4 regions of the Devosia sp. Leaf64 genome follow, and region 3 is predicted to be linked to each of the others. Evidence: predicted binding sites of a transcription regulator. Region 3 holds the regulator's gene; each other region holds the start of a gene.

Region 1 (7,392 bases), on a different contig from region 3:
TGGTGCTAAACTTTTTTGGGCGGGCCTGCAAGCATCGAACCGGCCGCAAAAGCCCACCTCATACCCGCAAGCACCGCACACCTTACGACATTTGCGCGCGGATGGTTCACTCGTCCTCGGTGCGTAGTGCATCGGTCTCGCGGCGCTCTTTCTTGGTCGGCCGTCCGGCTCCGGACGGGCGCTCGGCAATCGCGGCCTCGAATGCGCTCCGCTCCTGCCGCGGTGGTTGAGCGGGGGACATATCTTCGTAAAGCCCCTGCGCTTCAGTCGCCGGGCCGCGTCGCGTCCCGGGATCGAGCACGCGCCAGACCACAATCCGTCCATGCAGCGACATGGTCAGCACATCGCCCGCGCCGATCTTGTGATCGCTGCGATCGGTTCGCTCGGAATTGACGCGAATGGCGCCGGTCTCGATGATTTTTTGAGCCAGGGTGCGCGATTTGACGGCGCGCGAGAAAAACAGGAACCGGTCGAGCCGCTCCTTGCGGAGAGGTTCGCCCGGCCCTGTCAAATCTTACTCCGACTTGCCGCGCAGGGCGGCAAGGGCTGCGAAGGGGCTATCGGGATCGAAAGCGACCTTGCGTTCTTCGCGCTGCGGACGACGTTCGGGACGCTCAACCTTTTCGGGGCGCGGCCGCTCGTCGTTACGCGGTCGGGTATTGGCTGGGCGGGCCTGCGGACGCGCATTGGCAACTTCGCCCTCGGGACGACGCGGGCCCTTGGGACGCGAGCGATCCGGACGGCCGCGGCCTTCAGGCTTGGCTTCGCCGCCCTCGGCAGCTTCAGGCCGGCGGTTGCCAGGCTTGCGGCCATTGTGATTGTTGTCGTTGTGACGACGCCCACCGGGGAACCAGATCTCGTCGAATTCCGGTTCAGCCGGCGCTGCAGTTTCCGAAGCCTTGGCTTCGTCGATCACGCCCTCTTCCGCAGTCGGCGTCGCGTCGAGGACCGGCTCAGCGGCCACTTCAGCAACCGGAACGTCTTCTGCGGGCGCATCGAGGGCGGCAGCATTATCGTCCAGCACTGCCTCAAGCGCCGGAGCCTCCGCACCGATTTCGGCGACCGGTGCCGGTGCGGCAGACTTTGGCGTGCGCCGAACGCGATAGCCGAGCGACGTCAGGATCGAGGCAAAATCCTCGCCCGAGCAACCGAGAAGGCTCGTCATTTCGACGGTGACGCGGAAACCATTGCCTTCGGCAGCGCCGGCTGGCGGCTCGCCTTGGAAGCGGATGGGATCGATGGCAATCAGCGGCCGGATAATGTCGGCGAGACGCTCGAGAATATCGATACGAACGGCTCGCTTACCGGCCACCTTGAAGCCGGCAATCTCGTAAAGCCGCGGATCGACTTCGGGATCGACGAGGAAAGAGGTCCGGCCCGAGAGGACGATATGGGGGATATCGGTGACGCCGGGCTGGCGCACGCCACCATTTTTCAGCGCAAACAGGATCAGCGCGAGTTCGCGCGGCGCTGGCTTCAGCGAGAGCGGCACATAGATATGATAGGCGCCGAATTTGATACCAAGCTTGCGCATCTTGCCGCGCACGTCCTGGTCGAGATTTTTGACATCGTCGGAGACCTGCCCGCGCGGCAGGAGACCAAGATGCTCGAAAAGCTGGAAGGCAATGCCACGCGCCGCCCCTTCAAGATCGGCTGGCGCTTCGAGCGCCATGACCTGCTCCAGCGTCGTATTGACGTGGTGGCGCAGCCAGAGGCCCAGGCGATCCTGAACGCGTTCGAGATCGGTGCCGGTCAGCGATTCGTCGGCAAGGATCAGGATCCGCGGACGATAAAGGCTGTCGCCCTCGACGAGTTCAGCCACGAGATCGCCGCGCCAGCGCAGGCGTCCATCGGTGGCCAGAACGAATTCTTCGTTGGGCGCGCCCGCCAGACGGTCGGCGCGATTGCGGATCTCTGGAGCGACGACCTGATCCGCGGCACTGCGCGTGCCCTTGGCGTCAAGTTCGCCATCCATCCGCGCCAAAGTGAAGCGGAAGCCTTCAAGCGTGCCGAGAAGATGGCCCTCAAGCCTCACTTCGCCGCGCTCATTGATCTCGGGAGATACCATACGTTTGTCTTTCAGATGGCGGAGCAGCACGCTGGTGCGCCGGTCGACGAATCTCTGGGTGAGACGCTCATGGAGCGCATCACTCAGGCGATCTTCAATCTCTCGGGTCTTTTCGCGCCAATGTGATGGGTCTGCAAGCCAGTTTTTGCGGTTGGCGACGAAGGTCCACGTCCGGATTTGCTTGATCCGATGACTAAGTGTCTCGATGTCGCCCTCTGCATTGTCGCAAAAGCGCACCTGCTCGGCAATCCAGTCTGCGTTGACCGATCCATTTTGCCTCAAATCCGAAAAGATCCGCGTGACGATCTCGCCGTGGGCTGCTGGCGAAATCCCCTGATAGTCAGGGGTCTGACAACATTCCCAAAGGAGTTTGACCGCTTCGTGGCCGCGCGCCAGCCCACCAGCCTCGTTACGCGAGAGGAATTCCAGGGCGAGCTGATCGGTCGCAATCGGCACCCGCGTCAGGGTTTTGTCGTCGGGCGTTCGCTCTAGGCTGGAGCGCAACCGATCGATGGACGAAAAATCCAGCACGGAATTGCGCCATTGCAAAACCTTGATCGGCTCGAAATCGTGTGTTTCGAGCTGCACCACCAGTTCTTGGTCGAATGCGTCGGTGCCGCCCGTCACCCCAAAGGTGCCGTTGCGCTTGTGCCGCCCCGCTCGGCCCGCGATCTGGCCCATCTCGGCCGGTGTCAGCGGCCGGCTCTGGCGGCCGTCGAATTTCATGTCATCGGCAAAGGCGACATGATGGATATCGAGATTGAGCCCCATGCCGATGGCATCGGTGGCGACCAGAAAGTCGACATCGCCATTCTGATAGAGCTCGACCTGGGCGTTGCGCGTGCGGGGGCTCAGAGCCCCCATCACCACTGCCGCCCCGCCCCGCTCGCGGCGGATCAATTCGGCGATGGCATAAACCTGCCGCGCAGAGAACGCGACGATGGCGCTGCGGCTTGGCTGGCGTGAGATCTTTTTCGATCCCGCATACATCAACTGCGAAAACCGCGGCCGCTCGATGATCTCGGCATGCGGCAACAGCTTGCGGATGACGCTCGCCATCGTTCCCGAGCCGAGCAGCAGCGTTTCATGAAACCCGCGCGCCTTAAGGATGCGATCGGTAAAAATATGCCCGCGGTCAAAATCGGTCGCCGTCTGGATCTCATCGACTGCAACGCAATCGACATGGATATCCATGGGCATGGCTTCGACGGTCGCCACCCAATAGCGCGGTTTTGGCGGCACGATTCGCTCTTCGCCCGTCACCAGCGCCACGGCCTGTTCGCCGACGCGTTCGACGACGCGCGCATAGACTTCGCGCGCCAATAGACGCAGCGGCAGGCCGATCATCCCCGTGGGATGAGCCAGCATGCGCTCGATGGCAAAATGGGTCTTGCCGGTATTGGTTGGGCCCAAAATGGCCTTGACCGACTGGGAGGATGCGAAAGTCATTGAGCAACAATGTAGGGTGCGCAAATGCCTATGGCGAGGGGCAGCACGCATTGTCCCACAAAAGCACGGTTTTTGTGATCAAGCGGCGAGGCGTTAAGCTTTGGAACGCAGCGGAAACGAACAGGGACAGAATCGGCGCAGTTCAGTAAATCCGCTTTTGTTCACGGCGATGGGTGGTGGTGAGAATCGCTCGAAGCACACAAGTGTCGTTGGATGGTCTGTGTCCGCGCCCCTATAACGCCATCTGGGCTTCATCTTGATTGCTAAAGCGTAAATTTCGGCGAAATCGGGCCGTTTCGTAACGAACTAGAAATGCCAGGACGCTCAAATTATTTGCGGAGTTAAGAGCTTTGTCTTGGCCTGCTGGCGGCGTTGAACCGTGAAATTCATACCTTTTCGTTTGACGTCCCATTCTGGGTCGCCGAGCCTGTGAGAAATCTTGCGACCAAGGCGCGCGTACAACTAGGCTCTTTGAAGAATATCGATCGCATCCCAGTTGCGACGCTAAAAATAAGCTTTGTCCCAAAGCGGGGCACTTTGCTTCTCCCGGCTTTGGCTCCTTAACATCTGGACCACACCGGGAACGAACAGGGTCAGAATCACGATCGAGGTTGAGATACCCGGTTTGTTCTACGCTATGGCTGGTAGGCCTATGGGCAAGGCTCTACCGTTAGACCTCCTGGAAGCCGCTAACCGCTTTCTTGGCCTTCACGTCCATGACCAAACCCCTAATTTCAAGGTGTAGCCCGGCTTTCCGATCAGTTCGTTACCGCAAACAAAAAGGGCGCCGAAGCGCCCTTAACAATCTTGCCCTGCAAATCCGGGCGAAAAATCAGCAAAATTGAGAAAAAACCTTTTGACCGTCCCAAGCCGGGACGGAGGGCCTCAGCTCTCGGCTTTGACCAGCACCATCGAGAGGTCACCCATCGAGGTGCCGAGCAGCACGCGATAAGGAATAAAGTATCCCGTTTCGCCGAGCGGCATGTACCAGATGAGAATGCGGCTCTCGTCGGCCAGGTAATTGGTGATCTCGTTGCTCTCATAATGGCCCGAAATCGGCTCATAATCGATCGAGCAGAGCACGACCGGCCCCTGATACCCCGTCCGCGGTGACGTCGCGTCGTCGGTATCGACGAAGCTCATGTCGAGGTTGAAGCGTTCGACGCCGGTAAAGATGCGCATGCGCCGATCGCAAACCGATTTGTCGAGCGCCCCGCCCTTGAGGACAAAGGCCGAAACGAAATCGCCCACACCCGTCAGATGTCCCCGCTCGACGGGAACGCGATCGAAATCCCCTACCGGCGGATCGACCTTGAAGGACGTGACGTTCTGACCCGAGAAGCCGACATCGACATTGAATTTTTCGCCATTGGCCCGGGTTTCGAGCGCAAAGCTTTCCGAGCGCAGCGTTGAGCCCGAGGAATTGCCCTTGGCGGTGATATTGGCCGTGCCGCTCGCCACCACTGCGCCAAGCCCGGCCACATTGGCTTTGACATCGAGCGTATAGGCGCTGCCCGTGTCATCGAGGTCCACACGCATCATGGCGACATTGATGCCGCCAAGCGTAAGGACGTAGCTGGCGCTGGCGTCGACTGGAGAGGCCTGGACCTGAGTAAGGCCAAGAACAAGGGCTAGGGAAGCAAGACTGGTTCGGATCAAGATAAAGGTCTCGGCTCGTGCAAAAGGCGGGCATCGGGCCCTTCGCGAATCACGATAAGAGGCCAAAGTGCCGGGCTCTTGTGGTACTGGCAAGGCACTCGCGGGTCTTTGAGCCCTGCCCGACCTTGACGCGCCAAGCCATTTTCTCTAAGACGCCCGCAGATTTCATCACAATCGAGGCCCGTTGCGGGATTCCCCGCCACGCAGGACCTTTACACAAATAGGAATTCTGAACATGGCACGTCGCTGCGAACTGACCGGCAAGGGCGTTATGGTGGGTAACACCGTTTCGCACGCTCTCAACCGTCACCGTCGTCGTTTCCTCCCCAACCTGATCAACGTGACGCTGATCTCGGACGCTCTGCAGCGCCCGGTCAAGCTGCGCATCTCTGCCGCTGCCCTGCGCTCGGTTGAGCACCGCGGTGGTCTCGACGCCTTCCTCGTCAAGCAGGACGACGCCGACCTGTCCCCGCTCGCTCTCGGCATCAAGAAGGAAGTGCGCGCCGCTCTCGCCGGCTAATCGCATTCTTCTCAAGATTTCAGCCGCGCGTGCCAAAAGCCGCGCGGCTTTTCTTTTTATATAAGCTTCATCAATGCCACGCCGGTCTTCTGCCGGAGAGTGGCTCTCAGAGGTGCATTCTGATGCTGTCTCGTTTCCTTGGCGCTGTCGCGGCCATGGTCGTGGTCGTTGCCGCGTCCAACGTTCTTGTGCTCTATCCCTTTCAGGTACAGCTTGGCGGCATAAACCTCGCCGATCTTTTGACCTGGGGCGCTTTCACCTTCCCCTTCGCCTTTCTGATCACCGACCTGACCAATCGCTATGATGGTCCGCGCAATGCCCGTCTCGTCGTGCTCGTGGGCTTCCTCGTCGGCCTCGCGCTCTCATTCTATTTGAGCTTCCATCCGCTACCTTGGAATGCAGGCGGCGCTTCAGCCACCACCCAGCGCATCGCGCTCGCCTCGGCCGCAGCGTTCGTTACCGGCCAACTGCTCGATATCAGCATCTTCTCACGGCTCCGCGCCGTGCGGGCCTGGTTCCTGCCCCCGCTCGTCGCCTCGCTGTTTGGCTCGCTGATCGACACCACGATCTTCTTTACAGTCGCATTCGCGCCTTTCCTTGCCGGCATCGATGCGCTGTTCGGGCTGCAGGATGGCTCGCTGGCCTTCCCCGCGCCCTTCCTCGGGATTGGCCCCGAAGTGCCGCTCTGGATTTCGCTCGCGGCAGGCGACTTCATGGTGAAGTTCCTCGCAGCACTCGTGCTGCTCGCGCCCTACCGCGCCCTCATGGGCCGGCTAAAGCCGCTTCCGCCGCTCGGCAATGTGGCGGCTCTGCGCTAACAGGTTACGCGGATCTCGGCGAAGCCGGTCTCGGCTTCGTTACCGCCCGAGGTAACGGCCAACATGCAGGCGGTCCCGTTGAGCGGCACATTGCCGCCAGAGGGAACGGTCGTGCCATCGGTCAGCGAGATATAGCCATTGTTGACGTTCATCACCGTGATGGTCGCGTCGGTCCCACAGACGGGATAGCTATCGCCCGAAGCGACGAGCAGCCGCATGCCTGATGGCAGGCAATCGCCGTCGCTCTCGGCCGAAACCGTCGGCCCTGAAATCGATGGCAAGGCGGCAGGCTGAGTACCGGCCGCAGCGCCGTTGCCAGCGCGCCAATTCTGTTCGAGCACCGCCAGGCGATTTTCGATGGCTGCAAGACTGGTGTCACTGCTCGTCGGCGCCACAGCGGCAGCGCTGGCTTGCGGGCTGCTACGCTGGGCATAAAGATCAAGGCTCAAGCGCACTTGCGCCATCTCGGTCGAGATCCGCAAAACTTCCCGGCGCATTTCGGTATAGGTCCAGGCAGTTGTCGCGAGGGCAGCAACACCAACGATGGCGGCAACGCCGGCTAGAAGCGATCCCGGCCTTAGCCGCCATTTGCGCCGCGGCGCCTTGCGGGGCGCGGAGAGGCCAAGCTTTTCGCGTGCACCAACCCGCATATCGGCAGTTACGCCACCAACGGTCGTCTCGTCCCGATCCTGGCTCGGCTTGTCATCCACGCAGCATGCTCCCGGCCAATCGACGTCGCGATTGGCCTTTCATCCAACTGGGGCCGAACTAAGGACCACAACTATTGCGCTGGCGTTGCGGCCACTATCGGCGCCGGTGCCTGCTGGCCGCCGGTAAACACCGAACCGATCCCGGAAAAGAAGCCCGATACCGCTGCG
Region 2 (7,392 bases), 160 kb from region 3:
GTCATGACGATCAGGCTATCGCGCGGCAGCTTGACGTCGATGCCCTTCAAATTGTGTTCGCGGGCACCACGGACGATGATTTCGCGGTTCTGGCTGGGCGTAGGCTTCATGGTTCGCGTCCGTGGCTTGTCGCGCCGCAAGGCGCAGCAGCAGTGGGGTCAAAAAGGGCCGGGGAGCCCATGAGATAAGCGTCTTGTGGCGCGGCTGCAAGGCATGACCGCATAGGTGTCCTGACCGCGGCGATAACATTAGCGCGCGGCCCGGGACTTCCCAAAACAGTGTCGTTCGTCATGAACATTTGCAGAACAGGCCAGAGTCCGTCAAGAGGTCGAGGTCATGGTCAGCCCATGCCAGGCGGTGAAAGCAGCAACGGCGAGGAAGAGCGCGCCAGCACTTCTTCCAATCCAGATAGTGGCCGCCGGGTTGCCCACAAGCGCATCACGTCCGCGGCCGGCTGCGAGAGCGAGGGAGCCATAAACCGCGCCTTGCATGGCAACGGTGATGATGCCGAGGGCGAGCGCCTGGGACCAGACGGGGCCGAATTGGGGTCGCACGAATTGCGGGAAGACGGCCAGCACAAAGAGATAGGCCTTTGGATTGATGAGGCAGGTGATGAGGCCCTGACGAAAAGCGGCGCTTTCGGAACGGGTCGTCGCGCGGCCAATGTTATCGACCGTGATAGCGCTGCGTAGGAGCGTGTATCCGATCCATGCCATATAGGCTGCGCCAGCGAGGATCATGGCCTGGAAGAGCATGGTCGGGAGTTGCGTCAGGACCCCGACGGCAAGCGTGCCGAACAGCGCGTGGACGGCGCCACCGAGCATGACGCCGGCGAGGGCAGCAAAGCCCATGGAGCGGCCGCCGGTCAGCGCATTGGCGAGGATGAAAAACATATCCATGCCCGGCACGACGATGATGCCGAAGACAAGGATGGTATAAAGCCACAGCGCCTGCGCGTAATCCATGATGCTCCCCGGTGCTGAAAGGGGAATGGATGAGGCGTGCTGACAGGGTTTGTCAGGAGGGGCTCAATCGTCCTTTAGATAATTGCCGCCATCGATGACGAGAAGATCCGTCGAGTCCCGATCAGGCGCGAAAATCGAGAGCGTTTCGGTCTTGCCGTCGTCGCCCTTGAGGGTGAGTTCGTAGCCCGCGACCTCATAGGTGCCTGAACTTGCCGGGCGATCGCTGGAGACGGTGACGCCACCCATATCCGAGCTTGAAGACCCGCCACTCCAGCCATCGCGGGTGAACTTTCCATCGGGGGTGAATTTGACCGTACGCTGGACCGCAACGCTGCCGGAGCTGGTCGCTGTCATGCCGCTCGAGGCCCAGGTATAGGTCCAGGAGCCGTCGAAGCGCGTGCCGGTGTCGAATTTGGGCAAGCGGAAATAGTCGCCCTCATCGATCTTGAGATCGTCGCCGGATTTTTCGAGCGGCAGGGTTTCGGTTTCGACGACGCCAAAATCGTTGAGCATGGAGCGCATTTCGATTTTGCGCTCGCCACCGAACCAGCCGCCGCCTGTGACTTTATAGGTGCCGCAATCGGTTGGGTTTTCGGAGCACCACGCGGCGAGGTCCGTGCCGGCGGGCAGTTCGGTGCTGAACAAGCCTGCCTTGTCGAAGACCATGATCTCGCTATCCGAGGTGAAATCGAGGCCGCCAAAGGCGTTGGGCATGAGGCCGGTGCTAAGATGGGTGAAAACGCCTTCGAGGCCGCCATCGCCGGACTGAGGCTCAAGACCCTTGTCGCTGTCGCCGGCAAAACGCACGGAGCGGACGAGGGCTTCGAAGGCATCTTCGGCCTCATCTTCATGATCGCTGCGGGTGTTCATGAAGATGAGGCCGGCCAGAAGCTGTTCGTCCTCGCTCGCAATGCCGGCAATGGTCTGGCCGAGCGAAATGTCATCCTGATAACCGCAGCAGCGGTATTCGACCTTGATCGCGTGGCCATTGAGCGTGGTGCCCGCGCTGTCGGTCATCGGGTCTTCTTCGGTCATGCCATCGACCCAACTGACCATCTCCGCGACATTCGCATCGAGCTGGGCGGGGCCGGCCTTGGCGCCGACGAGCTGGATCATCGCCGCGGCGAAATCATCGTCCTCGGTCTTGGGAAATTTCTTGGTGAGCAGAATGCCTTCGGTATTTTTCTGCAGCTCCCAACCGTCGGGCGCTTCGAAGGTGATGGAGCCGAGTTTCATCTCCTCGGCAAGCGCTGGCAGCGCAGCGAGCAGACCGAGGGCGAGTGTGACAGACGGCAGGAGGGGCCGTTTCATGGCGCGAAATCCGCTCTTTTCGACACGGCGCCAGACGAACCGGTGGCTTTGGCGAGAATGAGGCGAAGGGTAAGGCAGCCAACCGCAATGGGCGATTGACTCGCAACGAACGAGAACATAAAGTGAACAAAATGCAAAGGTGTGAGCATCCGGCAGATTTGCGCCTGCTCGGACGCGAGACGGGCTAAAGTGCGCGGACGAGCGGGAGGCTGCGCAAGAGGCGGCTCACTCCGCGCTCGATCACAGAAGCGTCCCGCGACCTTGCAGACCGGGACTGAATTGGAAGGATATGCGCCATGGCTGGCAGCGTGAATAAAGTCATTCTGGTGGGCAATCTCGGCAATGAGCCCGAGGTGCGGACCCTGCCGAGCGGCGGCAAGGTGGTGAACCTGTCGATCGCGACATCCGAACGCTGGCGCGACCGCAATAGCGGTGAGCAGCGCGAAAAGACCGAATGGCACCGCGTGGTGATCTTCTCGGAAGGTCTTGCCAAGGTCGCTGAGCAATATCTGCGCAAGGGCAGCAAGGTCTATCTCGAAGGCCAGCTCCAGACGCGCAAATGGCAGGACCAATCCGGCCAGGACAAATATTCGACCGAGATCGTGCTTCAGGGCTTTAACGCCTCGATGGTGCTGCTCGATGGCCGCGGCGATGGCGCCGGCGCGGGTGCAAATGAAGGTGGCGGCGGTGGCTATGGCGGCAATGATGGCGGCTTCCGCGGCGTCAGCAATTCCGGCGGTGGTGGTGGCGCACGTCGTCCCTCGTCCAACGCGCCGGCTTTTGAATCCGGCGGTCTTGACGACGACATCCCGTTCTGAGGATTTTGATCAAAAGGGTCGCTTCGGCGGCCCTTTTTGTTGGTTAGGCTGACGGGGCAGAGGGGCGCGACAGCACATAGGTGGCGCAGGCGCCGAGGACGACCGCGACGAGCAGCGCCAGCCATGGGCCTGGATGGGCACTGATCCAGAAGAGCACATAACCGAGCGCCATGCCGGAGCAGGCCAAGGCTTTTGCGCGCGGAGCGATGACGCCGTGAGTGCGCCAATTGGTGATGGTAGGGCCGAGGATGGGGTGACCGAGGAGCCAGGTTTCCAGTCGGCGCGACGATTTCGAAAAACACCAGGCGGCAAGGATCAGAAATATCGTAGTTGGCATCAGCGGCAGGAAGGCGCCGATGATGCCGAGAGCGGTCATGACGAGGCCGAGGGCGAGATAGACCGCCCGCATGGTGCGCGTCTTGGCGAGGGCCGATTGCGGTTCGCTCATGAGTTGTCGGTGTCCAGCCAGATCGTCACCGGACCATCATTGACCAGCGCGACCTTCATGTCGGAGCCGAAGATGCCATTGGCAATAGGGGCGCCGGTTGCGGCGAGCGCCTCGGAGAAATGCGTGTAGAGCGCGTGACCGCGCTCGGGTGGAGCGGCGCGCGAAAAGCCGGGTCGATTGCCCTTGGTGTCGGCCGCGAGGGTGAACTGGCTGATGACGAGAGCGCTGCCGCCAATGTCAAGCAGCGAGCGGTTCATGCGGCCGTCATCGTCCTGGAAGATGCAGAGTTTTGCGATCTTTTGCGCCAGCCAGGAGGACTTTTGCTCGGTGTCCTCCTGCATGGCGCAAATCAGGACGAGCACGCCCGGGCCGATCTCGCCGGTGATGGCACCATCGACGGTAACGGAGGCGGACAGGACGCGTTGAATGAGGGCTCGCATGGGTGTGGTTTAGCGCCGGATGTGCCGGGTGCCCAGCGGAGATGTGTGGCGGGGAACTTTGGTGATAAAGGCGAACTGCAACTTGGTGGATTCCGCAAAACCTAGCACTACAGGCGCCGTTTGCCTTCAATGCCTTGGGAATCTTTGAGCTTCTTCAAACTCAGTTCTTCCCTCGGGTTCGACCCGAGGTCACTGGGGGAGTTAGATGCTTTTGTGGGTGGGCGAGTGGCCCTCGGGTCAAGCCCGAGGGAAGAGCGGTGGGTGGGGTGAATACACTGGAGGTGGCTAACCTCTTGTGCTTGCTTGGCTTTGAACCTCAACTGCTCGCATCCGCCGCATCATTTTGACCGTTGGCGGCACCCTGCGGCAAGAACTAGCAACTATTGCAACGTCAGTTCCGCGGAAGCGAAATCTCTTGTCTCGAGCAACAGCATTGCCGTTTTCATGTCCATACCCCGCGCAAGCTCCCGCAGTGCCAACCCTTACCGTGTAAACGGCACCTGCGCCGTCAGGCTGTCGCCGGATTCGACGTAGACGACCTCGAAGGACACGCTCATGGAGTCGTCGTTGAGGGCGATCTGGGAGGAGATGTTCATCTCCTTGCCCTCTTCGTCGGGGGTGCGTTCGCGGAGGTTGAAGACGAGGCCACCGCCGCGTTTTTGCCCGACAGCGATGCCGGAGAAGGTTGCGTTGGAGGTCATGGCGGCTTCGTAGCGGCGCGACGCGTCGACATAGGCGATGGTGCCGGCGACGGAGAGATTGGTGCCGGCGAGAGTGCAGCGGCCGCTATAGTTGATCTTCTCCTGATTGCCCTGGGTCAGTGAGAGGCGGCAGACGACGGATTCGGTGGCGGCGCCGACCAGCGTGCCGCGGCCGCGCCATTCACCGATATAGGATTTCAGCAGCGCCACTTCCGCGGGGCCCGCATAGGCGGGCGCCACGGCAATGCCGGTCGAAACCACTACGGCAGCAAAAGCAAGGGCGCGCGAAACGGGTCCGAAATGGGTCATGGTGCAAGGCCTCCAGATGTCACAACGAGCGCCCGGGCTGGTTATCGACGGATCAAAGAACGGCGCCGGAATCGGCGTTGGTTATGGTTATGCCACGGCTTTTCGAGAGCGAGAACGGGCCTCAAGCGGGACGAGGGGCTTCCCCTTCAGTTCCGCCTTCACCTGTGACCGTATCGCCAGTCGGATCGTCCGGAGTGGCGTCGTGATCGGCCGTGCGGACGCGGATCTTGCCCAAGGGATGAAAGAACTTGCCGCCGGCCATAAGGAGCGCAGGCAAGATGAAGAGATCGCCCAGGATGGCGAGGGCCAGCGTGACGACGAAGAGCGAGCCGAACAGGGCAACCTGCGGCAGTTCGGAGAACATGATGATCGCCGTGCCGGCGCAGAGAATGATGGTGGTCGCGACAATGGCGCCGCCGATGCGGAGAAGCGTGTGCTGCACCGCGTCCTCATGAGTGCGACCCTCTTCGCGGCGCCCGTGGAGATAGTGGGATAGGAAATGCACCGTGTCGTCGACAGCGATGCCGAAAGCGATCGTAAGGGCAATGACGGTGGTGAGCTGAAGACCGGAGCCGGACCACCAGAGCCAAGCCTCTGTTCCTAGAATGGGAAAGAGATTGGGGATCGCAGAGGCCAATGCGACGCGGAAAGACTGGAAGGCAAAGCCGATCAGCGCGAGATTGACGAGCACGCTGAGCGTCAGGTCGAGCTGTAGACCGCGGACGATATTGTCTGTGGCGAAGGTCGTGAGCACGCGGAAACCGCCGACTTCGGCATCGGTAATACCGGCGGAGACGAGTTGGCTTTCGACGCGGGCCACGAGATCCTTGAGCTTGTCGCTTTCCATGATGGTGGGCATGAAGCCGGTAACGAGGGCCTGCGAACCGTCATCGGTAACGAAGCGGCGCCGCATAAAGGGGCCCACGGCCTCGAGCACCTCGCCGCGGGTGAAACCGGCGTCCGTGTAATTGGACATGCTTGCAGCGGAAATAACCTTTTTCTCGCCGAGCTCCTTTTCGAGGATGTCGTGGACAACCTGGATACGCGCGAAATCGACCTCGCCGACATCCGGGTTGTGCTCGATCAGGGGCACGCGAATGTAGAGCGGGGCGACGCCGCCGACACCCTCATCAATGTTTTCGGCCGCGGTGAGGGCGGTCGATTCATTGGCGACGAAATCCTCGAATGAAAACCGCGGCTGGATGAGAAAATAGGGGATCAGCAACAGACCGGTGGCGACAATGCCGGCAATGGCGATCGGCCGGCCAAAGCGGCTGGCGAGGAACCAGGACAAGGGCAGGGGAGCCGTCAGCACGACGCTCGACTTCGGCGGCGCCTTGAAACCCATGCGGATGGCGAGCTTGAGCAGCAGCGGTTGGAAGGTCATCGAGCAGGCAAAGAGCAGGAAGGAGCCCATGGCGCCAGCCATGGAGAATTCACGCACGCCTTGGCCCGGCGTTAGGGAGAGCGAGGCGAAGCTGACCATGGAAATGAGCATGGTCAGGGCCGTGGCGGGACCAACGAGCTTGATGGTCGCATCGACCGCCTTGTTGGGCTCCATGCCGTCGCGCCAATAGGCGAGCCAATTGAAGGTGAAGAACATCGACTCGGCAAAGGAGATCACCAGCACCAGCGTCGTGACGATGATGGTGAGGAAGGAGAAGGAGCCGAAGAAGAGAAGGATCATGCCCATAGACCACATGACCGCGAGGAACGGCGTTGCGGCGACGATCAGCGCGCCCGCAATGGAGCGGAGGGCGAGAAGGGCAATGATGGAGCCGAGTGCGAAGCCGTAGACCGTGAACTTGACCTGATCGTCCACGGCGGCATTGAGCATTTCCGTGGTCCAGACCGGCGGGCCGGTGATCTCGATCGAGAGGTCATCGTTCTGGAACGGCGCGATCGTGGCCCGCAGGTTCTCGATCATCGCTTTTGCGCCGCGCTCTTTGACCAGATCCTGATTGGGGAACATGATCATCACCACGCCATCGAGATCGGGCGTGATAAGATTGCGCATCATTGGATCGTTTTGCTGCAGATCCATGAGGGCGAAGGCAACCTCGTCGGCCGTCTGCAGACCTTCGGGCACGGCCGGGACAGAGCCGCCGCCGGGCGATGGCTTGCGCAGCGTGAAGGGTGACATGGTGCCGACGGCATATTCATTGAGCTCGAGCTCAAAGGCGAGGTTTCGGACCTGCTCGATCACCTCGGGCTCGGCGAGCTTGGGCGAATTGACGAGAATATAGAGGTCGTTCTCGAAGGTGCCGAATGTTTCCGAGAGGTGCTCGTAGGCGTCGTAATAGTGGCCCGAATGGGCATAGACGCGCAGGAGATCGCCATCGACATTGGCGCGCGGGATCTGGGTGAAGCAGAGGACGGAAAAGATCAGCACCGCGAGCG
Region 3 (7,392 bases):
CTTTCTCCATTTCGAGATCTGCTACTATCAGGCTATCGACTTTGCCATCGCCCACAAGCTTGCGGTCGTCGAGGCCGGCGCACAGGGCGAACACAAGCTGGCGCGCGGCTATACCCCCGTCACCACTCACTCCGTCCACTGGATCGCTCACGCGGGTTTACGCGACGCGGTAGCGGATTATCTCGAGGCGGAACGTCCCGCCGTTGAGCGGGAACAAGAGGCGCTTGAAGGGTTTACGCCATACCGGCGCGGCGATCGGCAGGAGCGTTAGCCCCAGCCGATCGATTGTGCTAGACAGCGCGCATCAAGTGATCAGGAGACCCGGGACTAATGGATTTGTGGGATGTCGTCGCCTTCATTATCGAAGCTCTTCTTGTCTTCGTAGTGGCAACGACCCTGTTCGACACCCTGCACTGGCTGCTGCACCGCTGGGAAAATTCCAAGATCCCGCTGCTGCGCACCTTCTCGTCCTGGCACTGGGTCCACCATAAATTCCTCGGTCTCGATATGCAGGTCAATCCGGCCTATGCCCGCCAGAATATCTGGTTTCACGTCCTGCCCGAATATTTGACCTCGATGGCCGCAATCGCGCTGTTCCTCCTCGCGCTGCCTTGGCAGCCCGTGGCCGTCGTTGCCGTCATCCGCACCGTCATGTTCGCGCTGACCCTCCGCGAGGAAGGGCTCGACTACAATCACATGTCGATGGACCGCGTGGGCGGCAAGCAAGGCCTCTTGTGGGTCAACAACAATTACCACGCCATGCACCACGTCTATCCGCACAATTTCTTCTCCTCCTTTGCCAATACCTTTGATCTCCTGGTCGGCACCACCTGCCAGATTGCTGGCCGGCGCTTCCTCATCACCGGCGCAAGCGGCGCCTTCGGCTCGGCCATGGTCAAAGCACTCGAAAAGCGGGGCGGCATTGTCGAAACGGCAAAGTCCGGCGTCGATTTCACCGCCGGAAATTACGCCGCGATGGACGAAAAGCTCGCGCGCGCCGACGTTCTGATCCTTTCGCACGGCGCCAAAACGGACGATTGCTGGAACGCCAATTACGTCACGTTTCGCGACCTGATCGAGCGCTTCACCCTCATGGGCAAGGATAGGCTCCTCGCGCCGGAGGTCTGGGCGCTCGGCTCCGAGGTCGAATTTCACGGCGATATGGGCATGGATGAATTGCGCGATTATTCCAGTTCGAAGCGCGCCTTCGCTGCCCGCGCCCGCCACTATTATCGCTCCGACGACCTCATCTATCGCCACATTGTCCCCTCCTCCTTCACCTCCGCCATGGGCAAGGGCGCGATGTCGGCGGAAACGGCGGTCGGCATCGCTCTCTTCTTCATCACCCGCGGCTTCAAATATGTACCGGTGACCCTTACCGGCCTTGCCGTCCTCAATTTCTTCCGCTTCCGATATGCCAACAATGCCGGCGACGAAGCGCTCGCCGCTGCCGAATAATCCGAGGCTTTGATGACCTACGACCCAACCAATATCTTCGCCAAAATCCTCAAGGGCGAACTGCCTTGCCACAAGGTCTACGAGGACGACACGGCCCTCGTCATGCTCGACATTTTTCCGCAGTCCAAGGGTCACACCCTCGTAATTCCCAAGGCCCCATCGCGTAACCTTCTCGATGCCGATCCCGCGGCCCTTTCGGCGGTGATGCCGCTCGTCCAACGCGTCGCCAAGGCCCTGCAGACTGTAACGAAAGCCGACGGCATCCGCCTCGCCCAGTTCAACGAGGCCCCGGCTGGCCAGACCGTCTTTCATCTCCATTTCCATCTGATCCCTGCCTACGAGGGCACCGCCTTCGGCGCCCATGCCAGCGGCCGTGCTGACGACGCCGAACTCGCCCAACTGGCGAAAGACCTCGCCGCCGTGCTCTAGTCTTGCCGCTGACGCGACGTCTTCCGGCGAAAGCGAGAATCTCTACTGCGCCTCTATTTGGCAAAGATGGGAGACTCTTGCGGAACATAGACGGAACACATATAGTCGTTCCGTATCCGTTCCGATTCTAGGGCTCACCGGCGATGCTGACGCGCAAACAACACGAATTGCTGATGTTCATCCACGAACGGATGAAGGAAAGCGGCATTCCCCCATCCTTCGACGAAATGAAGGATGCGCTGGATTTAGCGTCGAAGTCAGGCATCCATCGGTTAATCACTGCGCTCGAAGAGCGTGGCTTCATCCGCCGCCTGCCCAACCGGGCGAGAGCCCTCGAGGTCGTCAAGCTGCCGGATTCCATGAACCCATCCCTCGGCGGGCGCAAAGCCAAGTTTGAGCCGTCGGTTATCGAAGGCAGCCTCGGAAAAGTCAGCGCGCCACAGCCACGCGGCATCGCCGCGGAGGATTATGCCCGACCGATCTCGATCCCGGTTATGGGGCGCATCGCTGCCGGTACGCCCATCGAGGCGATCCAGACTCATTCCCACACCATTCAGGTCCCGCCTGAAATGCTTGGCGCGGGCGAACACTATGCGTTGGAAGTCCGCGGCGACTCCATGATCGACGCCGGCATTTTCGATGGCGACACGGTCGTTATCAAAAAGCAGGATCAGGCCAGCACCGGCGAAATCATCGTCGCGCTGGTCGATGACGAAGAGGCCACCCTCAAACGCCTCCGGCGCAAGGGCAACACTATCGCACTCGAAGCTGCCAACCCGGCCTACGAGACCCGCATCTTCCCGCCGGATCGCGTAAAAGTTCAAGGCCGCCTCGTCGGCCTCCTCCGCAAATACTAATGCCCGGCGCCGCCACACCCAAAACGGTGATGGCGGCTTATGCCGACCTGATCAACCATCACGACTTTTCATTGCTGGTCCCGCTGATCGATCCCGATGCAGTCTTCTGGTTCAGTTCCGGCAGTTTCACCGGCATCGATGCCATTCGCAGTGCCTTCGAACGAACATGGCAGCGTCTTGAGAACGAGACGTACTGGCTTGAAGACCTCACCTGGATCGCGGACGGCGACACGGCAGCGAGCTGCACCTATCGGTTCTGTTGGCGCGCTGTGGTCGATGGCAAAGACGCCGAAGGATCAGGACGAGGCACCACGGTGCTCGCCAAGCGCGGTGATGCTTGGCGCATCATCCACGAACATCTAAGCTCTTATCCGGATTGAGCGTGACATTCTTTAGTCGCGATCGCGTTTCTACGCCGAGTGCGATTAGCCTGCAGCAGCGGATTTCATATCTCAGCGGTGAAAAGGGCTGTCACTTAGGCAAACTCGATGCGTCCCTCCTCCTACTAATGGCTTCGATCCGGCCGCAGGCAAAATTGCGCCAGTGGCGCAACTTCAGGAGAGAGGGCCATGAGGGCTATGCCCGAATGGCAAACTAGGTGGGGTAAACCCCAAAACCCCAAAATACTTATCCATCTTCTCCCCGCTCCCCAAAACCTCGCCCATACTCTCCCCATTCCGCCAGTCACACGGCTCCCACGCAGGGTCGGGCGGAATGGCCGGTGGATGGGGGCGCCTATCCGGGCGGGGAGTTGAAATACGGCAGCCGCGACCGAAATAACGTTCGCGCCTGATCCCGGACCTGCTGCAAACTCCGGATCCTGTGACGGGCGGCCTTTGGCTCCCAATGTCTAAACAGGTAGAGCCAATGGCCGCCCGTCACCGTGAAAAACCGTCAGCCAAAAAAAAGGCCGGGCGGCACTCTGTGCTGCCCGGCCTGTAACGTTTGTCCTCTCCGCTATCGTCATTGCCCGGCTTGTCCGGGCAATCCATCCGTCTCGAAGATGGACCACCCGGACAAGCCGGGTGGTGACGACCGAAGGATCAAGTGATCAATGATTATCCCTTGGCAGGCCTTCTGTCTGCGCAATCCGCTGGTACTTTTCAGCCGGTTTCAGGATCGCGCCTTCGCCGAGCTGGCCGACGATACCGCGCTGGATTTCCTGCCACGGCGTCTGGTGCTTGGGATACTTGTAGCCGCCTTCAGCCTCGAGCGCCGCGCGACGGGTCGCGATTTCTTCGGCCGAGATCAGGATATCGGCTTCGCCCTTGTTCAGATCGATGCGGACGCGGTCACCAGTCTTGAGGATCGCAAGGTTACCGCCTGCAGCTGCTTCCGGAGACGCATTGAGGATAGAAGGCGAACCCGACGTGCCGGACTGACGGCCGTCACCGATACAAGCGAGCGAATGAATGCCCTTCTTGATGAGGTAGGCTGGCGGCCGCATGTTGACCACTTCAGCCGCACCCGGATAGCCGATCGGACCAGCGCCACGCATGAAGAGCAGCGTGTTTTCATCGATATCGAGCGACGGATCGTCGATCCGGTGGTGATAATCCTCAGGACCATCGAACACCACGGCCTTGCCTTCGAACATGCCAGGATGCTCGGGATTGGCGAGGTAGCGTTCACGGAATTCGGACGAGATCACGCTGGTCTTCATGATCGCGCTGTCAAAGAGATTGCCGCGCAGCACGAGGAAGCCGGCATCCACCTTGAGCGGATTGTCGAAGTGGCGGATGACCTTATCGTCCTGGATCGTCGTATTGCGGCAATTCTCGCCAATGGTCTTGCCGTTGACGGTCGGCGCATTTTCGCGGATCAGGCCTTGCGACATCAGTTCGTTGACCACAGCCGGCACGCCGCCTGCATGGTAGTAGTCTTCGCCCAGATATTCGCCGGCCGGCTGCAGGTTCACCAGCAGCGGCACCTTGTGGCCATAGGTCTGGAAATCCTGCAACTCAAGCTCGACACCGATATGCTTGGCGATCGCCTGGATATGGATCGGGGCATTGGTCGAGCCCCCGATCGCCGAATTGACGACGATGGTGTTGATGAAATTGTCCTTGGTCAGGATGTCGGACGGCTTGAGGTCCTCATGCACCATGTCGACGATGCGCTTGCCAGTGCGGTAGGCCATTTCCTGACGGTCACGATATGGTGCTGGGATAGCGGCCGAACCCGGAAGCTGCATGCCGAGCGACTCGGCAAGCGAGTTCATGGTCGTCGCAGTGCCCATGGTGTTGCAGTAGCCGGTCGACGGAGCCGAGGAAGCCACGAGTTCAATGAACTGCGCATAGTCGATCTCGCCAGCCGCCATCATCTGCCGTGCCTTCCAGACGATCGTGCCGGAACCCGTGCGTTCGCCCTTGTGCCAGCCATTGAGCATGGGCCCGACCGACAGCGCGATCGCCGGGATGTTCACGGTCGCCGCGCCCATCAGCATGGCCGGGGTCGTCTTGTCGCAACCAATGGTCAGCACCACGCCATCAAGCGGGTAGCCATAAAGCACTTCGACGAGGCCGAGATAGGCGAGGTTGCGGTCAAGGCCCGCGGTCGGGCGCTTGCCGGTTTCCTGGATCGGATGCACCGGGAATTCGATGGCGATACCGCCAGCTTCGCGAATGCCCTCACGCACACGCTCCGCCAGCACCATGTGGTGACGGTTGCAAGGGCTGAGATCGGAGCCGGTCTGCGCGATGCCGATAATCGGCTTGCCCGACTGAAGTTCTTCGCGCGAGACGCCGAAATTCATATAGCGCTCGAGATAAAGCGCGGTCATGTCCGGGTTTTCGGGATTGTCGAACCATGCGCGCGAACGCAGCTTCTTCGGAGCGCCGCTGTTATCAGTCGTCATCGTCAAATTCCTTATCCGTCCGCAGCGCGCGGACCGTGGGCCTTGCTGGTTGCCGTTTTAGCACGGCAAGCGCCGCTGTGAACGGCTCCCATCGAAAAAATCATACAATTGATTTGGGTGGGGTAACAGGGGGCATATGTGCCGGAACGCTCTGAAAATCTTACCAATCGCGGAGAACACATTTGAGCTCTCCGATAGCCCCTGCGCTGATGGCCCTGTTCATGGGCCGAGAACCCAATTAGGGTCGCGCCGCATTGTGTAGGCGGTCGTCGAGGAGGCTTGTTTGAGCGAATCTGTTGCCTGGATTGCGGTCGATTGGGGCACGTCCAATTTGCGCGGCTGGACCCTCGATCACGCGGGAAATGTCCTTGCCTCGCGCAGTTCGCCAAAAGGCATGGGCAAGCTGACGCGCGAAGAATTTCCCGCCGCACTTGCAGAATTGCTCGCCGATATTCCCCTGACGGAAAAGACCGACGTTGTCGTTTGCGGCATGGCCGGCGCCCGCCAGGGCTGGCTCGAAGCGCCCTATCTCGAAGCGCCGACTGACCTTTCCAGCCTCATCAAGGGCGCCGTCCATCCCGAGAGCGGCTCCGACAAATTCAACGTCTCCATTCTGCCCGGCGTCTGCCAGAAGCAAGGCGGCGACAATGTCATGCGTGGCGAAGAGACGCAGCTCCTCGGGCTCGCAGCCACCCTGCCCGGCTATTCCGGCCTCGTCTGCATGCCCGGCACTCATTCCAAATGGGCGCTGCTCGACGGCACGAAGATCGAGCATTTCACCACCGCCATGACCGGCGAACTGTTCGAACTGCTCTCGACCCAATCCGTGCTGCGCCATTCGCTAACCGGCGATCAAAACGCCCCTGAGCGCAATGAGGGATTCGCCGCTGGTGCGCGGGATGGCCTCGAACGACCCGCTGATCTCCTCGGCCAATTGTTCCGCGTTCGCGCCAGCGCCCTTGTTTCCGGTCGCTCCTCAGCCTGGTGCGCCGGCTATCTCTCGGGCCTTTTGATCGGCACCGAAATCGCCGCCAATCGCCACCAGATCGGTAACGAGCCGGTGCCGCTTATCGGCTCGCACGTTCTCTGCTCGCTTTATGGCCAGGTGCTCGAAATGGCCGGTGCCGCCGGCCGACCCGTCGATGCCACCGCCGTCGTCCTCGCCGGCCTTAAGGCCGCCCGCGCCGCCGCTTGAAGGAAGTCTCACCATGTCCCATCGCCACATCATCGCCATCCTGCGCGGCATCACCAATGACGAAGCCGTACCGGTCTGCACCGCCCTCGTCGAAGCCGGTATCACGCTGATCGAGGTACCGCTCAATTCGCCTAACGCCATCGAGAGCATTTCGCGCGCCGCCAAGGCGCTGGGCGACCGCGCCGAGATCGGCGCCGGCACCGTGCTCACCGAAGACGACGTCCGAGCTGTCGCGGCGGCCGGCGGCACCTTCATCGTCTCGCCCGACACCAATGAAGCCGTGATCGCCGAGACCGTCCGCCTCGGCCTCAAATCCTATCCCGGCGTCTTCTCGCCCAGCGACGCCTTCAAGGCGATCCGCACAGGCGCAACCGGCCTCAAATTCTTCCCCGCCGAAGTCTTGGGCTCCAAGGGCATCAAGGCCATGAAAGCGGTTCTGCCACCTGCCCTGCCGCTATACGCCGTCGGTGGCGCCAATCCCGACAATTTCGACGAGTTCTTCTCCGTCGGCTGCGCCGGCTTCGGCCTCGGCACTTATATTTACAAACCCGGCATGAGCGTAGCCGACGTCGCCGACCGCGCCGCTACCGCCGTCG
Region 4 (7,392 bases), 110 kb from region 3:
TCTATGCGCTCGATATGACCGATCAGCGCAAGCTCGAAGCCCAGTTCGCTCAGAGCCAGAAGATGCAGGCGGTCGGCCAGCTTGCGGGGGGCGTCGCGCACGATTTCAACAATCTGCTCACCGCCATCATCGGCTTCTCCGATCTCCTGCTGCTCAAGCACAAGCCGGGCGATCCGTCGTTCAGCGAACTCATGCAGATCAAGCAGAATGCCAATCGCGCTGCCGGTCTTACTCGTCAGCTACTCGCCTTCTCGCGCCGCCAGACTTTGCGCCCGCAAGTGCTCGAACTGCCGCTGATCGTCGATGACCTCACCGTGCTGTTGAAGCGCATGATCGGCGAGAAGAACAATCTGACGGTCGAGCACGGCCGAAATATCTGGCCAGTCCGTGCCGACGTGGTGCAGCTCGAACAGGTCATCATTAATCTCGTCGTCAATGCGCGCGACGCCATGCCCGATGGTGGCTCGATCACAGTCCGCACCAACAACATCACCGAAGACGAAGCCCGCGACCTCAAGTTCGATGGCATGGCCGCTGCAGACTATGTCCTTATCGACGTCCAGGATACGGGCACCGGCATGAGCCCCGAAGTCATGGCGAAAATCTTTGAGCCCTTCTTCACCACCAAGGAATTGGGCAAGGGCACAGGCCTCGGCCTCTCGACGGTCTACGGCATCGTCAAGCAGACCGAAGGCTTCATCTATCCCGTCTCGGTTGTCGGCGTCGGCACGACCTTCAAGATTTTTCTGCCCCGCTACGTCCCGACCGCAGAAGAAACCGCGGCCAAAGTCGCCATCGCCACCGCGCCAGCCAAGGACCTTACTGGCCACGAACGCATTCTGCTTGTCGAAGACGAAGAAAGCGTCCGCGCTTTCTCGGCTCGCGCTCTGCGCACCACGGGTTATGAAGTCTTCGAAGCCGATGGCGGCGAAGAGGCGCTCGAAGTGCTCGAAGACCTCGATTACAAGGTCGACCTCATCATTTCCGACGTCGTCATGCCGGAAATGGACGGGCCAACGATGCTCAAGGTCATCCGCGAAAAGATGACAAATTTGAAGATCATTTTCGTGTCCGGCTATGCCGAAGAGAGCGTGCGCCGCGATATCGAGGATGATCAGAGCGTCGACTTCCTGCCAAAACCCTATTCGCTCGACCAGATCAATTCCAAGGTCAAGGAAGTGCTTCGGCGCCAGGACAAGACTGACGGCTAGGGCAGGGCGCAACATCGCCCTGCCACCTCAGTTTGGAGCTTTCATGAACCACCAAAACCGCATCGAAGGCCCGAACGAATATAACGTTCTCGGCGAAGCGCTGCAGCCGTGCTCCGACGATCCTCTAACGGGCTTCTTCCGCACCGGCTATTGCGCGGCTGGTCCAGAAAACGCGGCCGTGCATCTAGTCTGTATCGAAGCCACAGCCGAGTTCCTTGCCTATTCCAAATCCGTCGGCAATGACCTCTCGACGCCACGCCCTGAATTCGGTTTCACTGGCATCGTTCCCGGCAACCGCTGGTGCCTCGTCGCCGCCCGCTGGCTGCAGGCCCACGAGGCCGGCAAAGCGCCGCGGATCCACCTCCGCGCCACCAACCGTAAGGTCCTCGACCTCGTTCCGCTCGACATTCTAAAGCGTTACGCAATCGACCTAAACTGACGCATCAGCTTCAGTCGTGGGCCCGTAACTCGTCGTAAGAGACCATCACGTGCTCTCGGAAAGCCTGCCGCTGCGTCAGTTGGTGATAATAACGCTCGACATTGGGCCAGCTTGGTCGCGGAATATCGATGTCGAAATAGCGATAAAGCACGTGTCCAAACTGGATATCGGCGAGCGTAAAATCGCCGCCCGCCAAAAATGCATGCCGCGCCAACTGCGCTTCGGCAATCGCGAGGATCGCATGCAGCTTTTCAAGCGCCGCTGCAATCGCCACGGGATCACGCCGTGACGGCGCCGTCCGCACCACGCGCCAAAACACCGGACCTGTAAAAGCCAGCGTCACATTGATCTTGGCCCACTCAGCCCACTGATCCGCCGGCGCCCGCACTGCCGGATCGCTCGGCCAAAACGGGGCATCGCCATAACGCCCCGCGAGATAACGCAGTATGGCGCCCGTCTCCCAGATGGGCTGATTGAGCCCATCTTGCAGCACCGGCACCGTCCCATTCGGGTTCATCGCCAAAAATTCCGGCGTATCATTGCCGCCGAAGCGATGCCCGACATCGTAGCGCTCGTAGGGCAGCCCGAGTTCGCCGATGCACCACATCAGTGCTTGCACATTAGACGACGTCTTGCGCCCCCAGACTGTCAGCGTGTGATGGCTCAAGCTGTCCCGCCCGGTATCGGCGTGCCCTCGGCCAGCAGACCCTTCTCCGCCAGCGCGGTCCACAGCGCGTCTGGGATCTCTGAATCCCACCAATCCAGAATGCCATCCAGCTCCTCGGGCGAGCGAGGACCTGGCAGCACATTGCACACGGCCGGATGGGTCAGCGGAAACTGCAGCGCCGCCGCGGGCAGTGGCACGCCGAACTCGCGACACACGGCCTCGATCGCGCGCACCTTGGTGACGATCTCTTCCGGCGCGCGCTCATAATTGAACTTGTCGCCGCCAACCAGAATACCGGAATTGAACGGTCCGCCGACGACGACCGACGCCTTTCGCGCGATACAGGTCGAGAGGAATGGCTCCAGCGAAGTCTGTTCCAGGAGCGTGTAACGGCCAGCCAGTAGGAACACGTCCCAATCACCAAGCGCAAAGGCGTCCATCAACACCTGCCACTCGTTGACGCCGAGCCCGATCGCCTTGATCACTCCGCTATCGCGGAGCCCGCGCAGCGCCCTGTACCCGCCGCCCGCCAATTGCGCCCAGAGCGGCTTGTTGCCCTCAACCCCATGCGTCGCCGTGCCGATATCGTGGACATAGACGATGTCCACCCGGTCGAGCCCCAGCCTCTGTAGGCTATCTTCGAACGAGCGCATGACGCCATCATAGCTGTAATCGTATTGCTGATCGAAGGGCAGGGGATCGACCCAGTTGCCTTTGTCCTGCCGGTCTGGCGAAACCGGCTTGAGCAACCGCCCGACCTTGGTCGACACCACGGGCCGAACCGCTGCCTCGCGCAGCACGTCGCCTACGAAATGCTCCGATCGCCCCAAGCCATATTGCGGCGCGGTATCAACATAGGTGATGCCTTTGTCGAGTGCGTGTTGCACCGTGGCGCGACCCTGGTCAGCCGGCACGCGCGAGAAAATCCCGGCCAGCGATGCGCAGCCAAGCCCCAGTGTGGTCACCTCGAGCGCCGTCTCGCCCACGCGCCGCGTGTCAAACCTGCTGGTCACCAGAAACCTCCCTTAACTCCCTCCAAAACAACTGACATGTTAGTTGCGGCGAGTAAAGTGCAGCGCCCTTCGACAAACAAAAAGGGCCCCTCGCTTTTCAGCGAGAGGCCCGATGTCAGTCTTGCGAGACGCTCAGTAGAGCCCGCTGATCAGCACTGGCTTTTCCTGCTCGAGACGCACCGGATTGCGCAACGGCAAGCCGAACTGGCTCTCCTCGATTTCGAAGATGTCGTTTTCCTTGGTCGAGATGCCATCCGCAAAGCTCAGCGTCGCCGTCCCGAACATATGGACATGCACATCGCCTGGCTCACGGAAGAGGCCATATTTGAAGTGGTGATATTCGAGGTTGGCGATGGTGTGGCTCATATTGTCCTCGCCGGAGAGGAACGGCTTTTCCCAGAGCACTTCGCCGTCGCGACGGATGCGCGACATCCCTTCGATATGATTGGGCAGATCGCCGACCCGCAATTCCGGGCCAAAAGAGCAGGCGCGCAGTTTGGAATGCGCCAGATAGAGATAGTTGATCCGCTCGGTCACGTGGTCGGAAAATTCGTTGGCCAATGCAAAGCCGAGGCGGCGTGGCTGACCATTGGCATCGATCAGGTAAATGCCGGCGATCTCCGGCTCTTCGCCTGCGTCGAGCGCAAAGGACGGCGAGGGGATGGGATGGCCTGGATTGGAAACGATATGGCCATTGCCCTTATAGAACCATTCAGGCTGCACACCCTTTTCGCCGCCAGTTGGCTTGCCGTTTTCCAGCCCCATGCGGAACATTTTCATGCTGTCGGTCAATTCGCCCGCCGGCTTTTCACCATTGCTCTTGTGCATGGCGTCGCGCGTTGCGGCCGATCCGAGATGGGTCAGGCCAGTACCAGTTACATGCATATGCGTCGCGTCGGGGTGATCGATAGGAGCCAGCAACCGGCCCTCGGCCAAAAGGGCGGCCTTATCTACAGTGCCACCAAGACCACGCGCATCGATCGCGGCCGATAGACCGCCAAGGCCCGCCAGGGCTGCCTGAGCCAGTTCATAGACACTGCTGACGCCCTCGACCTTGCGAGTCGCTCCGTCGCGCGTCACGCCCACGGCGCGGGTGCCATTGTCATCGAAATACTGGATAAGGTGCATGACTTTCCTTGCCTCCTGGGGCCTTCGGCAGCTTGGCAGGCATAAAGCGCAACCAGTCGCAGCCTGTCTAGTCAAAAATCATACTTTTGAGACTCGCGGTCCCAATCATCCGTAGAATCATCACACGAGGTCGCATCGGTCAATCTAAATGTTCTCTTTTTGTGCCTTGACAGTACCGAAACATAATGAGAACAAATACAGCACGATTTGTGGACATTGATCTCTCGACCCAGCGCGTTGCGTGGTCCTCGAGAGCGTGAAATAAGGAGAGAAATCATGGCTAGCTCGCCGCTTCGCGTTGTTGAGGGTGGATCGATGGATAAGGACAAGGCTCTTGCGGCAGCGCTGAGCCAGATCGAGCGGAATTTCGGCAAGGGCTCTATCATGCGCCTGGGCGAAAATTCCGCAATCGAAGTGGAATCGATCTCGACCGGCTCGCTCGGTCTCGATATCGCTCTTGGCATTGGCGGATTGCCCAAGGGCCGTATCGTCGAAATCTTTGGGCCGGAAAGCTCGGGCAAGACGACGCTGGCTTTGCATGTCATTGCCGAAGCGCAGCGCAAAGGGGGCATCTGCGCCTTTGTCGACGCGGAACATGCGCTCGATCCGGTCTATGCGCGTAAGCTCGGCGTCAATGTCGATGACCTGTTGATTTCCCAGCCGGATGCCGGCGAACAGGCGCTCGAAATCACCGACACGCTGGTCCGGTCCGGTGCTATCGACGTTCTAGTCGTCGACTCGGTTGCAGCGCTCACCCCGCGCGCCGAACTCGAAGGCGAAATGGGTGATGCGCTTCCAGGCCTTCAGGCCCGCCTGATGAGCCAGGCCATGCGCAAGCTGACCTCGTCTATTTCGAAGTCCAAGTGCCTCGTCATCTTCATCAATCAGATCCGCATGAAGATCGGCGTGATGTACGGCTCGCCCGAAACGACCACGGGCGGCAATGCGCTGAAATTCTATGCTTCGGTTCGTCTCGATATCCGCCGCATCGGGGCGCTCAAGGATCGCGAAGAGATCGTTGGCAACCAGACCCGCGTCAAGGTGGTCAAGAACAAGCTTGCTCCGCCGTTCCGTCAGGTCGAATTCGACATCATGTATGGCGAAGGCATTTCCAAGACTGGCGAATTGCTCGATCTCGGGGTCAAGTCCGGCATCGTCGACAAATCTGGTGCCTGGTTCTCCTGGGATAGCCAGCGCCTGGGGCAGGGCCGTGAAAACGCCCGTCAGTTCCTCAAGGACAATCCGGAGATTGCCAACACGATCGAGCAGGGCGTCCGCGAGAGTTCGGGCCTCCTTGGCGAAGTCTTGCTCGTGGCCGGTGGCGAGGAAGACGCCGGCGACGAATAAAGCCTCCACAAAAGTCCCATGCATACTTTTCGACCCTCGCCATCGGCGGGGGTCTTTTTCTAGGGCGAGTTGTAATTGGCAGTTGGTCCGATGCTGCTCTTCTCCTTGTGGTGAGGAAACAAGTGCTGATGTATCGGCATCAGCCACCCCAACCTTCTCCCATCCCAATATCGCCGCAATGCTGGACATTTCCGTCATTCGCACGATAGAAAGCCACGTTTCTTTCTGGACGCGCCCGCGTTCTGTTCGTCATGAAAGCCTGTTGATGACCAGCGTAAACGATCTCCGCTCGAGCTTTGTCGATTACTTCGCCCGCAATGGCCACGAAGCCGTCGCCTCGAGCCCGCTCGTGCCGCGCAATGATCCGACGCTGATGTTCACCAATGCCGGCATGGTGCAGTTCAAGAATGTCTTCACGGGTCTTGAAAAGCGCCCCTATTCGACGGCGACGACGGCCCAGAAATGCGTGCGTGCCGGCGGCAAGCATAACGACCTCGACAATGTCGGCTTCACTGCGCGCCACCACACCTTCTTTGAAATGCTGGGCAATTTCTCGTTCGGCGACTATTTCAAACCGCAAGCGATCGAGCTCGCCTGGAACCTTCTCACCAAGGACTGGGGCCTTTCGCGCGACAAGCTGATGGTCACTGTCTATCAGGACGATGACGAAGCGCTCGAACTCTGGAAGAAGATCGCCGGTCTTTCCGAAGACCGCATCGTGCGCCTCGGCGCCAAGTCGAATTTTTGGCAGATGGGCGATACCGGTCCCTGCGGTCCGTGCTCGGAAATCTTCTATGACCATGGTGACAAGGTCTGGGGCGGCCCTCCGGGCTCGCCGGATGAAGATGGCGATCGCTGGATCGAAATCTGGAACCTCGTCTTCATGCAGTTCGAACAGCATGCCGATGGGTCCCGCACCGGCCTGCCGCGTCCGTCCATCGACACCGGCATGGGTCTCGAACGTGTTGCTGCAGTCATGCAGGGCGTTCACGACAATTACGACATCGATCTCTTCAAGGCGCTGATCTCGGCCGCCGCCAATGCCACGAATGCCGACGTCGATGGTCCGGGCAATCGGAGCCTCCGCGTCATTGCTGATCACCTCCGTTCGATGAGCTTCCTCATTGCCGAAGGCGTACTGCCCTCAAATGAAGGCCGCGGCTATGTTCTTCGCCGCATCATGCGCCGCGCCATGCGTCACGCAACCCTTCTGGGCGCGAGCGAACCGACGATCTACAAGCTTGTCCCCGCGCTCGTTCGGGAAATGGGCCAGGCCTATCCCGAACTTAGCCGCGGCGAAGCCATGATCGCCGAGACCGTTCGCCTCGAAGAAGGTCGCTTTCTCAAGACGCTTGGCCGTGGCCTGCAGATTCTTGAATCGGAAACATCCGGCCTCGGCGAAGGTGATGTGCTCAACGGCGCCGCCGCTTTCAAGCTCTATGATACCTATGGCTTCCCGCTCGATTTGACGCAAGACGCCCTGCGTTCGCGCAATATCACGGTCGATCAGGCAGGGTTCGACGCTGCCATGGCCCAGCAAAAGGCTGAAGCCCGCAAGAACTGGGCTGGCTCGGGTGAAGCGGCCAC

What was found. The regulator LexA, encoded in region 3, represses DNA repair genes until DNA is damaged. The targets are predictions, from matches to a motif close to TGTTCNNNNTGTGTTCNG.
Region 1: ASE94_RS05375 (helicase-related protein) is a predicted target of LexA. The motif match lies at 3,619-3,636, and genes of this name have one in related genera.
Region 2: ssb (single-stranded DNA-binding protein) is a predicted target of LexA. The motif match lies at 2,388-2,405, and genes of this name have one in related genera.
Region 4: recA (recombinase RecA) is a predicted target of LexA. The motif match lies at 4,635-4,652, and genes of this name have one in related genera.

Annotation. Positions count from the first base shown of each region.
Region 1 is NZ_LMLO01000007.1:93,276-100,667, reverse strand. It holds gene ASE94_RS05380 (RNA-binding S4 domain-containing protein) at 107-511, opposite strand; gene ASE94_RS05375 (helicase-related protein) at 515-3,517, opposite strand; gene ASE94_RS05365 (DUF3108 domain-containing protein) at 4,403-5,176, opposite strand; gene rpmB (50S ribosomal protein L28) at 5,412-5,696, shown strand; gene ASE94_RS05355 (queuosine precursor transporter) at 5,819-6,514, shown strand; gene ASE94_RS05350 (hypothetical protein) at 6,511-7,224, opposite strand; gene ASE94_RS21240 (murein L,D-transpeptidase family protein) at 7,296-7,392, opposite strand, start outside.
Region 2 is NZ_LMLO01000018.1:71,329-78,720, forward strand. It holds gene uvrA (excinuclease ABC subunit UvrA) at 1-110, opposite strand, end outside; gene ASE94_RS09475 (LysE family translocator) at 321-965, opposite strand; gene ASE94_RS09480 (hypothetical protein) at 1,029-2,276, opposite strand; gene ssb (single-stranded DNA-binding protein) at 2,573-3,094, shown strand; gene ASE94_RS09490 (YbaN family protein) at 3,138-3,542, opposite strand; gene dtd (D-aminoacyl-tRNA deacylase) at 3,539-3,982, opposite strand; gene ASE94_RS09500 (hypothetical protein) at 4,465-4,992, opposite strand; gene ASE94_RS09505 (MMPL family transporter) at 5,114-7,392, opposite strand, start outside.
Region 3 is NZ_LMLO01000018.1:229,959-237,350, forward strand. It holds gene ASE94_RS10280 (GNAT family N-acetyltransferase) at 1-271, shown strand, start outside; gene ASE94_RS10285 (hypothetical protein) at 331-1,458, shown strand; gene ASE94_RS10290 (HIT family protein) at 1,468-1,887, shown strand; gene lexA (transcriptional repressor LexA) at 2,031-2,744, shown strand; gene ASE94_RS10300 (nuclear transport factor 2 family protein) at 2,744-3,124, shown strand; gene ASE94_RS10305 (IlvD/Edd family dehydratase) at 3,796-5,601, opposite strand; gene ASE94_RS10310 (2-dehydro-3-deoxygalactonokinase) at 5,885-6,796, shown strand; gene ASE94_RS10315 (2-dehydro-3-deoxy-6-phosphogalactonate aldolase) at 6,810-7,392, shown strand, end outside.
Region 4 is NZ_LMLO01000018.1:335,437-342,828, reverse strand. It holds gene ASE94_RS10875 (PAS domain-containing sensor histidine kinase) at 1-1,211, shown strand, start outside; gene ASE94_RS10870 (DUF2237 domain-containing protein) at 1,255-1,650, shown strand; gene ASE94_RS10865 (glutathione S-transferase family protein) at 1,661-2,317, opposite strand; gene ASE94_RS10860 (aldo/keto reductase) at 2,314-3,330, opposite strand; gene araD1 (AraD1 family protein) at 3,463-4,458, opposite strand; gene recA (recombinase RecA) at 4,735-5,805, shown strand; gene alaS (alanine--tRNA ligase) at 6,071-7,392, shown strand, end outside.